3 regions of the Lysinibacillus sp. Ag94 genome follow, and region 2 is predicted to be linked to each of the others. Evidence: riboswitches for the same ligand, from Rfam matches in the RefSeq annotation. Region 2 holds a riboswitch; each other region holds the start of a gene.

Region 1 (3,715 bases), 140 kb from region 2:
TATTTCCATCATGTTGCGTATTTGATACGATAATATTACATCATAGAAAGAAAAGAGGCGATACTCATGATCTATCCATTTAAAGGTAAAAGACCCAATATCGATCCTTCTGTTTTCATTGCTGATTATGCAACAGTTACTGGCGACGTTACAATAGGTGCTGAAACAACCATTTGGTTTAACACAGTTATTCGAGGAGATGTATCACCAACAATTATAGGAAAAAGAGTTAGTATTCAAGACCTCTGTTGCTTACATCAAAGCCCCAAATATCCACTCATTATTGAAGATGAAGTAACAGTAGGACATCAAGTAACTTTACATAGCTGTACGATTCGAAAAAAAGCCTTAATAGGTATGGGCTCTATAGTATTAGACGGAGCGGAGATTGGAGAGGGTGCATTCATTGGGGCGGGTAGTCTAGTTCCTCCAGGTAAAGTAATTCCTCCAAATAGCTTAGCACTTGGCCGTCCTGCAAAGGTTGTAAGAGAATTAAATGATGAAGATAAAGAAGATATGGAACGCATCATACGTGAATATGTAGAAAAGGGGCAATACTATAAATCTCTTCAACCAAAAAATTAATATAACTAAATCAAAGCAGCTCCACGTTTTCTTGGGTAACCGAGCCCTCCATGATTATGATTAGGAGCTTATTTTTTTCGTTAAAAAACAGTGAAAGGGGCTATAAGAATATTGAGCCCCTTTCTGTAATAGTATTTTAAAATATTTTTCCAAACACTTCATTGCTTTAGCTAAATAGTTTATAAACCTGCTTTTTCTTTTAATGCGTCAGCTTTGTCTGTTTGTTCCCAAGGTACATTTAAATCTGTACGACCGAAGTGACCATATGCGGCAGTTTGCTTATAAATAGGACGACGGAGGTTAAGCATTTTAATAATCCCCGCTGGGCGTAGATCAAATAGCTCGCGTACCCATTTTACAATTTCACTTTCTGCAACTTTTCCTGTACCAAATGTATCAACAGCAATAGATACAGGTTGAGCAACACCAATCGCATAAGCTAGTTGTACTTCAGCTCGATCAGCTAAACCAGCAGCTACGATATTTTTCGCCACATAGCGTGCTGCATATGCCGCTGAACGGTCTACCTTAGTTGCGTCCTTACCTGAGAAAGCACCTCCACCATGACGTGCATAGCCACCGTATGTATCAACGATGATTTTACGTCCAGTTAAACCAGCATCCCCTTTAGGACCACCAATTACGAATCGGCCAGTTGGGTTAATGAAATATTTAGTATCGGCATCTAGTAATTCACTTGGAACAACTGGAGCAATAACGAATTCTTTTAAGTCTGCTTGAATTTGCTCAAGTGTAGCTTCTTCATCATGCTGTGTTGAAATTACAATCGTATCAACGCGTACTGGTATATTGTTTTCATCATATTCAACCGTTACTTGCGTTTTTCCATCTGGGCGTAAATATGCTAATTCACCAGATTTACGTACTTCCGTTAAACGACGAGCTAATTTATGCGCTAAACTAATTGGTAATGGCATAAGCTCTGGCGTTTCGTTACATGCATAACCGAACATTAAACCTTGGTCACCTGCACCAATTGCTTCAATGTCAGCGTCTGTCATAGAACCTTCACGCGCCTCTAATGCTTGGTCAACACCTTGGGCAATATCAGGTGATTGCTCGCCAATCGCAACAAGTACTGCTAGGTTTTCAGCATCAAAGCCGTACTTCCCACGTGTATAACCGATTTCTGCTACAGTATCACGAACGATACCTTTAATATCTACATAAGTAGAAGTAGTAATTTCTCCTGCTACTAACGCTAAGCCTGTTGTTACTGTTGTTTCACACGCTACACGCGCGTTTGGATCTTCTGCTAAAATAGCATCTAAAATGGCATCCGAGATTTGGTCACAAATTTTGTCTGGATGTCCTTCTGTTACACTCTCTGATGTAAACAGTCGACGGTTTGTCATTTGATTTTCCTCCTATTACTTTTACAAATAATAATTGCGAATTAATACGGTACTCATTACCCATGTCAAGTTCGCCCATAAGGATTGAACTCTCAAGCCGTTGTTGCTGCCGTTGCACTTTCGCACAGTAAACATTTGTTACAGTCACTACGCTTTCGCACAACTAAACAGCTGCTGCTTTTAACACGAGGATTTTCGAAAGATCCGTCATTATAATAAGGAAAGGACTGTATACTTACCTTTAATTCGTTTTTAACAATAAAAAAATCCTTTTCTCACGCTTACTTAACATGAGGAAAGGAATAATGACTTCGTAACCTTTCACTCTTATCGTTCAAGGGAGTTTCCCCTTGCATCAGATTGGCACCAGCGCATGTCGTGAAATAGTTCATGCAGGTTGCCGGGTTTCACAGGGCCTGACCCTCCACCAGCTCGGGATAAGAGTATCCGTTCAATATCTCATAATACGTAAATGGTCGAACATTGTCAAATATTTTTATCTTCTTCCAGCTTTCATGCGAAAACCATTTAAAGTCTCTGGACGAAATTATGCTGTGGCATAATTGATTGTATTCTTATAAAGAAAGTACGGGCTTTATAAGCAAGGAATTTGGCTTATGCTGTAAATTAAAACAAAATAATCCCTACTCTCCACCTCACATCATGTGTTAACATATGTGTAACCCTTTACAGTACATTTTGTAGCAAAAGCAAGGCGTTAGCTACAGAACATGTGGTGGATGAATATGATTGAGCCCCTTTTTAGTCGAAGAAACGCTCCAACTATAAAAACAAGCTAAAACTTCACATCCTGTGCGAACCCCATGTCAGCCAAGCTTCCAAACACAATTTTGCTGTTTCGAAAGTGAATGTGTGATCACTTATAAATAGGGTAAAAAGCATTATCAAAACGAATCAATTTACTTTTTGTCGTTTTCTTGAAAAGTAATAAAATCTGAAAAATAATTTCTGAATTAGTATAGATTATTTAAGCAATTGTGTTATACTATTTTTGAAATTAAGAAAATCTCCCTCAGACTCAAGGGAATACTATAAAAAAGGATGGTATTTAATCGATGAATTCAGTAGAAATTGCAAACGAACTGAAGGAATTATTAAACGGCGGTAACATTAATGTTCAACTTTCAGTACCACAATTAGCTGAAAAAGCAACATCTCGTGGTGAAGCTATGTTAACAGTAGATGGCGCAGTTCGTGCAGAAACTGGCAAATACACTGGTCGTTCACCTAAAGATAAATATACGGTAGAAGAAGAGAGCACAAAGGATAAAATTGACTGGGGAAAAGTTAACCGACCAATTTCTTCTGAAGTGTTCGATAACTTATATGTAAAAGTAGTAAAATATTTAAAAGAACGTGACGAATTATTCGTATTCAAAGGCTTTGCTGGTGCTGACAAAGATTCACAATTAAGCATCCAAGTAATCAATGAATACGCTTGGCACAATCTTTTCGCTCATCAATTATTTATCCGTCCAACTGCAGAAGAATTGGCTTCTCATGTTGCTGACTTCACAGTTATCTCAGCTCCTAACTTTAAAGCAGATCCTGCTATTGATGGTACTGCTTCTGAAACATTCATCATTGTATCACTTGAAAAGAAAATTATCCTAATCGGTGGTACTGAATACGCTGGTGAAATCAAAAAATCTATTTTCGGTATTATGAACTACTTGTTACCACAGCAAGGCATCCTTTCAATGCACTGCTCAGCAAACGTTGGTGAAGCTGGA
Region 2 (3,715 bases):
TTCTGGTATGAAATATCGAGAGCTTGGCTTGAAAGATAAACTCGCTACAATGACTGAAGAGGAGCAGCTTGAACTGCTGGCATCAGATGGTATGTTGATTAAACGTCCGATAGTAACTAATGGAAAAAAAGTTACTTTAGGGTTTAAAGAATCAGATTTTGAGCAAGCTTGGAAATGACGCTTTTAACTTGTTTCAGTAAAGGTTGTATGTAGTGAAAGCGAAGCGTCAGGTTAGAAGTCTTCACCTCTTTAGGTTTGAGATGAATGAGCATAATTGATTCTTGTTTTTATGGTAGAAGTATGGCACACTGAAAATGAATATATTACATATTTATGGAGGGGTTTTTGCATGAGCACACCTAAAGACTTACGTTACTCTGAAGAGCACGAATGGGTAAAAGTAGAAGATGGTAAAGTACGTATCGGTATTTCTCATTTCGCACAAGCTGAACTTGGAGATATCGTTTTCGTTGAACTTCCACAAGTTGGCGACGAAATCAAAACTGATGATCCATTCGGTAGCGTAGAATCTGTTAAAACAGTTTCTGAATTATACGCACCAATCTCAGGTACAGTAGTTGAAGTAAATGCAGATTTAGAAGATAGCCCAGAATTCGTTAATGAATCACCATATGAAAAAGCATGGATGATCGTTGTAGAGCCTGCTGATGCTTCAGAAATTGACAAGCTTATGACAGCTGAGCAATACGAAGAAATGATTGCAGAATAAGACAAGCCTTTAGCTTCTTATAGCAGGTGCCTAAACATTAGCAACAAGAAGTTACAGCCTCCGGCGGATGTCACGGAATCGGAAAGGTGTGCTTAAAGGATGTTAGCCTAAGATCATCGCATGCATGCGATTATGGTTAACTGACCTGCATCGGTAAAAATACCACGTCCTTGTGGTTTTACCGAAATGAACGACATCGCGTCGGCCATCGTGTAGGCCTAAGCGCAAAGTCGATTTCGGACGCAATTATGCCGAGGCATAATTAATTAGAAAAACGTCGGAAACTACCGACGTTTTTTTATTATCCTCATGCATTCTCCCACTATTGTTGGTGAAGTAAATGCAAGTATATTTCTTTATTAATAGGTATCTAACTGTATCAACGATAAGGTTTATTGATATAATGAATTATAAGGGCTATGTCTAAATGGGGGTGGCGTGATGTTCGAGGGAAAATGCTTAATTGTAGAAGGCCGATCGGATAAACTTCAAATCGAACCTATTTTAAATGAAGACGTAAAAATACTTTGTACAAATGGTACAATTGGTGTGCATCAATTAGAAGAGCTACTCGATCCATATGAGGGTTGTGAGCTTTATACATTTTTTGATGCAGATACATCAGGTAATAAGCTACGGGCATTAATGGACAGACATTATCCAGAGGCTGAGCATTTACGAACGATGCCAACATATAAGGAAGTTGAGACAACTCCGAGGAAAGTGTTAGCGGCTATATTGCTTCGTGCACATTTCTCAATCCATAATGAGTATATTTTGTAAGGTTGCGTGAAAAAGATGGAAGAATGGTCAACAGAGCAGTGGAACGCGGCTATCCAGTCCGGTGAAAAAGCTGCCTTTTATTTATATACGCCAATGTGTGGAACGTGCGCAGTTGCATCGAAAATGATGATGGTAGTTGAACAATTGTTGCCACAACTACAGATTGGTAAAGCGAATATAAATTTTATAGAGCAAATAGCTTATGATAATAAAATCGAAAGTGTACCATGTTTACTCGTATATGAAGGCGGAGAAATGACAGCAAAGGTTTATGCCTTTCAATCTGTACCGTATTTATACGAATTGTTAAAAAATTAATTGACGGAATATTAATCGCGTGGTAAAGTAACAAATATATTAAAAAAACAATAAATATATCGAACTCTTATAAAGAGCGGCGGAGGGAAGTGCCCTATGAAGCCCGGCAACCATCACAAACGTGAAAAGGTGCCAAATCACCCAAAGATTTATCTTTGAAAGATGAGAGAACGGTTTAGCGTATAAGTTACGTGACCCCTTCTACTTGTCTATAAGTGAAGGGGTTTTTTTAATAGAGGAACTCAGTTCTAAGAATGTCATGTCCTGTGGCGATCAAGCGAAGCGACAGCAACACGGTTTTTATCTGTGCGAAAGCGAAGCGACAGCAACACGGTTTTTATCTGTGCGAAAGCGAAGCGACAGCAACAACAAAAAAACGACTGAGTGACCTTAACGAGGCATAATTGATATGAGAAAAGGAGAATTCGCTATGATTAATCTTCAAAATATTACGAAGAAATACAAAACTACGAATGGCGAATTAACAGCAGTTAAAGACGTCAACCTTTCTATTAAAAAAGGTGAAATTTTCGGCATTATCGGCTATAGTGGCGCTGGTAAAAGTACAATGATTCGCTTGTTAAATGGGTTAGAAAAGCCTACATCTGGTACGGTGACGGTTAACAATCAAGAGTTTTCATCCATAAAGGGGCAAAAGCTTAGGGATGCTAGACAAAAGGTAAGTATGATTTTCCAGCATTTCAATTTACTTTGGTCTAGAACTGTTGCAGAAAACATCGCTTTCCCACTCGAAATCGCAGGTGTGCCAAAGGCAAAACGTGAAGCACGTGTGAAAGAATTGATTACACTAGTTGGCTTGGATGGGCGCGAAAAAGCATATCCATCACAACTATCGGGGGGACAAAAACAACGGGTAGGTATCGCTCGTGCACTTGCTAATAATCCAGAGGTATTGTTATGTGATGAGGCAACATCCGCACTCGATCCAGAGACGACAGATGCTATTCTTGATCTACTTGTCGATATTAACGAACGATTAGGTTTAACGATTGTCTTAATCACACATGAGATGCACGTTATTCGTAAGATTTGTCATCGTGTAGCGGTTATGGAAGCTGGAGAAATTGTAGAACGTGGCGAAGTATTACAAGTATTCCAAGCTCCACAAGCTGCCATTACGAAAAAATTCGTTTCTCAAATTACAGATACGAAGGAAACACAGGAAACTGTGGCACAAATTAAAGCAAATTATCCTAATGGACAACTTGTTAAGCTAATCTTTGTAGGAGAAAAAACAGAGCAGCCTGTCATTTCACATCTTGTGAAACAGTTTGATGTAGAAGTAAGTATTGTACATGGTAATATTTCGCAAACGAAAAATGGAGCGTACGGTACACTTATTGTGCAAATTGATGGCTTAGGTGCCAATGTTGCTGCTGCACTTAGCTACTTAAATACAGTCGAAGTACAAACGGAGGTGATTGCAAATGCTAACTAGTCTTTTTCCGAATGTCGACTGGGAAAAAATGTGGGACGCTACGTATGAAACATTGTACATGACAACAATTTCTACGGTTATCACATTTATACTTGGATTAGTAATTGGAATCTTATTATTTTTATCAAGTCCCAACCAACTATGGGCCAATAAAATTGTGAATTTTTTAACAGGATCAATCGTTAATATTTTCCGTTCGATCCCATTTATCGTCTTGATTATTTTATTAATTCCATTTACGAAATTTTTACTCGGCACAATTCGTGGCGCAGATGCGGCTTTACCAGCATTAATTATTGGGGCTGCACCATTTTATGCTCGTATGGTATTAATTGCTTTACGCGAAATTGATAAAGGTGTTATTGAAGCGGCTCGTTCAATGGGTGCCAAAACGTCAACGATTATTTGGAAAGTATTAATTCCCG
Region 3 (3,715 bases), 1.1 Mb from region 2:
ATTATTAATTTATTTTCTAGTGATATTCATAGTATTTATCAAGCTGCACTGGAAAATGACACAAATATCATTCAAAAACCGACAGTTCAACCATGGAATGCAAAAGAATTAACTTTAGAAGATCCAGATGGATATGTTTTTACAATAACGGAAATTGTCGATTCCAATAAAGACTTTGATACTGTCATTGACAATGTTAAAGGACAATTATAGTAATAAAAAATTATGACATGTTTGCAACAGCAAAAACACGTTACCTGTTACACTACTTATGTTAAGTAGCTGGCAGAGTATTAAAAAGAATCAAGTTCAAAAAAACGGTAAGTAGTATCCTTAATTTTTCACAAAATACGATTACAAAATTTTCAATTCTGGAAGACCCTAAACGAACAAATCTAGTTCGAGAGGGGCTTCCAGCAATTGATCGTTAGATTTCCGCCTAACTTTTTAATTTATCACCTAACTTTAATTTATCGCCCATCCTCCCCCAAAAAATTAAAGAATAGTAAACACGGAGACTGTCCCCTGCTTTCCATTAAGGGTGTAAAAAATGCCATTCCTCTTCGCTCATGCCAACATCCATCGGTGCAAGTTGAATATAAGAGACACGAGCGTCAAACTTAAACATCAATTATTGTTTTGAACTTTACAGTGTGCTTTTGAAGGCACCAGCTCTATTGTAATAATTATTTTTGTATTATTGTGTTTTCCATCGACGGAGATTTCAATTGAACGATGTAATCGTATTTGAAACTATAATTTTGCTATGATATAGGGACTTTACCTACGAAGTATTTTGGAACGTAAAACGGTGATTTTTTTGATTCAATATAACTGGTAGAAATATATCTAAAATGGTGTGCACATGATACACTTTTCAATATAGATATTTTAGTAAGGAGTCTTTACTGTGAAATCATTTTTAGCTGTTGGAATTGGCGGATTTTTAGGTGCCATCTGTCGATATAGCCTTGGCCAAGCACTTTCAAATAACGGTGGTTTTCCATTTGCGACACTTTGTATGAACTTAATTGGCTGCTTTTGTTTAGCGTGGCTATTTACTATGTTTACAAAGCGAACGCCTGTTATTATAGGAATTGGTACTGGCTTTTTTGGTGCCTTTACAACCTTTTCGACATTTTCTTTAGAAACACTATTCCTTTTGCAGGATAGTAAATGGCTACAAGCCGTTCTTTATATGTTAGTAAGTGTTTTTGGCGGTTTAGCTTGTGCATGGCTAGGATTTAAACTAGCAAAGGGGCGCATCGTATGATAATTATTGGTATCGGTGGATTTTTAGGTGCACTAACACGATTTTATCTAGGAAAATTGATTGTCCATACATACCCATGGGCAACATTTTTTATTAATATAACAGGGTCTTTTGCGCTTGGCTTTTTATTTGCGCTACATTTAAGTGATTGGATTTGGCATTTTATAGGGATTGGTTTTTTAGGAGCCTATACGACTTTTTCGACATTCGGTTTTGAATGTTTGACGCTCTTGGAGCAGCAAAAATGGAGACAAGCGATTGTTTATATAAGCACTACAGTTATATTCGGCTTATTTTTCGCTGCACTTGGCTTTTACCTTGTATAGCCGCATTTTAAAAAACTAGAGGTGATTTTTTGACACAGCCATCCATTGAACAATTACAAGCGCTTGAAGCTGACATTGAACAAACACTATATAGTTTAATCGATCTAGAACTAGAAGAAAACTCTCTAGAAATGAATACACGCTTTGCACAATTACTTGCAAAGGTACAGGCGGTACAATTAATTGATTATAAGCTTGACGTCCTCGTTGATCCTCAAGCATTTGCAACAGAAACATGTACTCTACTACAAAGTTTAATAGAGGCCAAGGCTAGACCACAAAAAAGACAACGACTTCTAACACATCGTATGATTTTAAAAATATGGCTACGTAAAAATCAACGCTTTATGACGGAATTTTTACCACAAATGTTTTAGACGCCCTTTGCTGTCCAAGGGGCGCCTCCTTTTAAAGTTGCAATTGCTGCAACACTTCTTTTATTCCCTACAACTGTTAAATTGAGGTACTCTACGCACATTATGGAAATTTACCTCAAAAACTTTTCAGAATATAGCTTTGAAATAAAAATTAAATAAAAATATGTTGCAAATATTGAATTTTTATTTTAATATTTATTATTGTGAAAAAAATAATATTTTGCTTCTTATCAAGAGAGATGGAGGGACTGGCCCGATGAAATCTCGGCAGCGGAACTTATGATTTTAAGTTACTGTGCCAAATCCAGCAGGCAAAGGCTTGATAGATAAGAGGAGTGTTTTATAGATATAAGGCCTCTTCTTGTTGGACAAGAAGAGGCCTTTTTTCGTAAAAAGAATGGACAAAAGACGTGTCCAATTTTATTTTTGGAGGTAGACATGAAGAAAGAGAATCCATGGGCGCTAATCCCATTTGTTGTGTTTTTGATTTTATTTATTGGCTCAGGGGTTATTACAGGTGATTTTTACGCCTTTCCTGTCATTGTAGCCATTTCCATTTCAGGCGCTGTCGCTTTAGCGATGAATCGAAAAGAATCGTTTGCGCAAAAGGTTGATATTTTTTGCAAAGGCGCAGGAAATTTAAATGTCATGCTAATGGTTGTTATTTTTCTTTTGGCTGGGGCCTTTTCAGCGGTAGCAAAAGGCATGGGGGCAGTGGATTCCACTGTAAACTTTGCTTTATCGGTCGTTCCGCCAAATCTACTTGTCGTAGGCTTATTCATCATTGCCTGCTTTATCTCCCTATCAATGGGGACATCAGTGGGAACGATCGTTGCGCTAGCGCCCATTGGAGTTGGCATAAGCGAGCATATCGAACTTTCTATGGCTTTAGTAATGGCAGCAATTGTTGGCGGTTCGATGTTTGGCGATAATTTATCTTTTATTTCAGATACAACCATTACTGCCGTTCGTTCACAAGGTGCACAAATGAGGGATAAATTTAAGGTGAATTTTTGGATTGTCTTGCCGGCAGCTATTGTAACGAGTCTTATTTTAGGGTTCATTACAATGGGTGAAACTGCGCAAGTGGAGCATTTAAGCTATAATTGGGTAAAAATTGTTCCCTATATTTTGGTCATTATTTTAGCGTTAGCTGGAATGAATGTTTTCCTTGTTCTAGCATCTGGAATTGTTCTCGCCGGGGCTGTTGGCTTAGCGGATGGCAGCTATCATTTAATGAGCCTTTTTCAAAAGATCGGTGAAGGAATGGCAGGCATGTATGAAATGGCATTCCTTGCGATATTAATAGCTGGAATGGTGGAAGTTATAAAGTATAACGGAGGGATTGACTTTCTACTTCACCTTGCAACAAAAAGGATTAAATCGAAAAAAGGTGCTGAATTTGGTATTGCAGGTCTAGTAGGCCTAACTAATTTATCGACGGCCAATAATACGATTGCTATTTTAATTGCTGGTCCGCTTGCAAAAAATATTGCTGAACAGTATGAAATTGAGCCAAGAAAGTCCGCAAGTATATTAGATATTTTCTCCTGTACGATTCAAGGACTTCTACCATACGGAGCCCAATTCCTGGCAGCCGCAAGTGTAGCCGGAATTTCACCAGTGAGCATGTTGCAATACTCATTCTATCCAGTCCTTATAGGAATTTGCGGAACCATCGCTATCCTCATCGGATACCCGAAAGGAAAGAAAGCCTGAGCTCCATACTTAAAAAACAT

What was found. A riboswitch is a leader RNA that binds a small molecule or an ion and turns the genes downstream of it on or off. The one in region 2 is predicted to bind S-adenosylmethionine.
Region 1: another riboswitch for S-adenosylmethionine. It lies ahead of metK (methionine adenosyltransferase); the one in region 2 lies ahead of MY533_RS18040 (methionine ABC transporter ATP-binding protein).
Region 3: another riboswitch for S-adenosylmethionine. It lies ahead of MY533_RS12470 (Na+/H+ antiporter NhaC family protein); the one in region 2 lies ahead of MY533_RS18040 (methionine ABC transporter ATP-binding protein).

What each region holds. Positions count from the first base shown of each region.
Region 1 is NZ_CP096780.1:3,711,553-3,715,267, forward strand. Features, by position in the region: gene MY533_RS17290 (gamma carbonic anhydrase) at 67-585, shown strand; gene metK (methionine adenosyltransferase) at 765-1,961, opposite strand; SAM riboswitch class I at 2,286-2,405, opposite strand; gene pckA (phosphoenolpyruvate carboxykinase (ATP)) at 3,038-3,715, shown strand, end outside.
Region 2 is NZ_CP096780.1:3,847,964-3,851,678, reverse strand. Features, by position in the region: gene MY533_RS18060 (arsenate reductase family protein) at 1-178, shown strand, start outside; gene gcvH (glycine cleavage system protein GcvH) at 350-730, shown strand; gene MY533_RS18050 (toprim domain-containing protein) at 1,172-1,513, shown strand; gene MY533_RS18045 (thioredoxin family protein) at 1,529-1,831, shown strand; SAM riboswitch class I at 1,896-2,000, shown strand; gene MY533_RS18040 (methionine ABC transporter ATP-binding protein) at 2,262-3,290, shown strand; gene MY533_RS18035 (methionine ABC transporter permease) at 3,280-3,715, shown strand, end outside.
Region 3 is NZ_CP096780.1:2,700,539-2,704,253, forward strand. Features, by position in the region: gene MY533_RS12450 (VOC family protein) at 1-213, shown strand, start outside; gene crcB (fluoride efflux transporter CrcB) at 911-1,273, shown strand; gene crcB (fluoride efflux transporter CrcB) at 1,270-1,599, shown strand; gene MY533_RS12465 (hypothetical protein) at 1,629-1,976, shown strand; SAM riboswitch class I at 2,201-2,309, shown strand; gene MY533_RS12470 (Na+/H+ antiporter NhaC family protein) at 2,415-3,695, shown strand.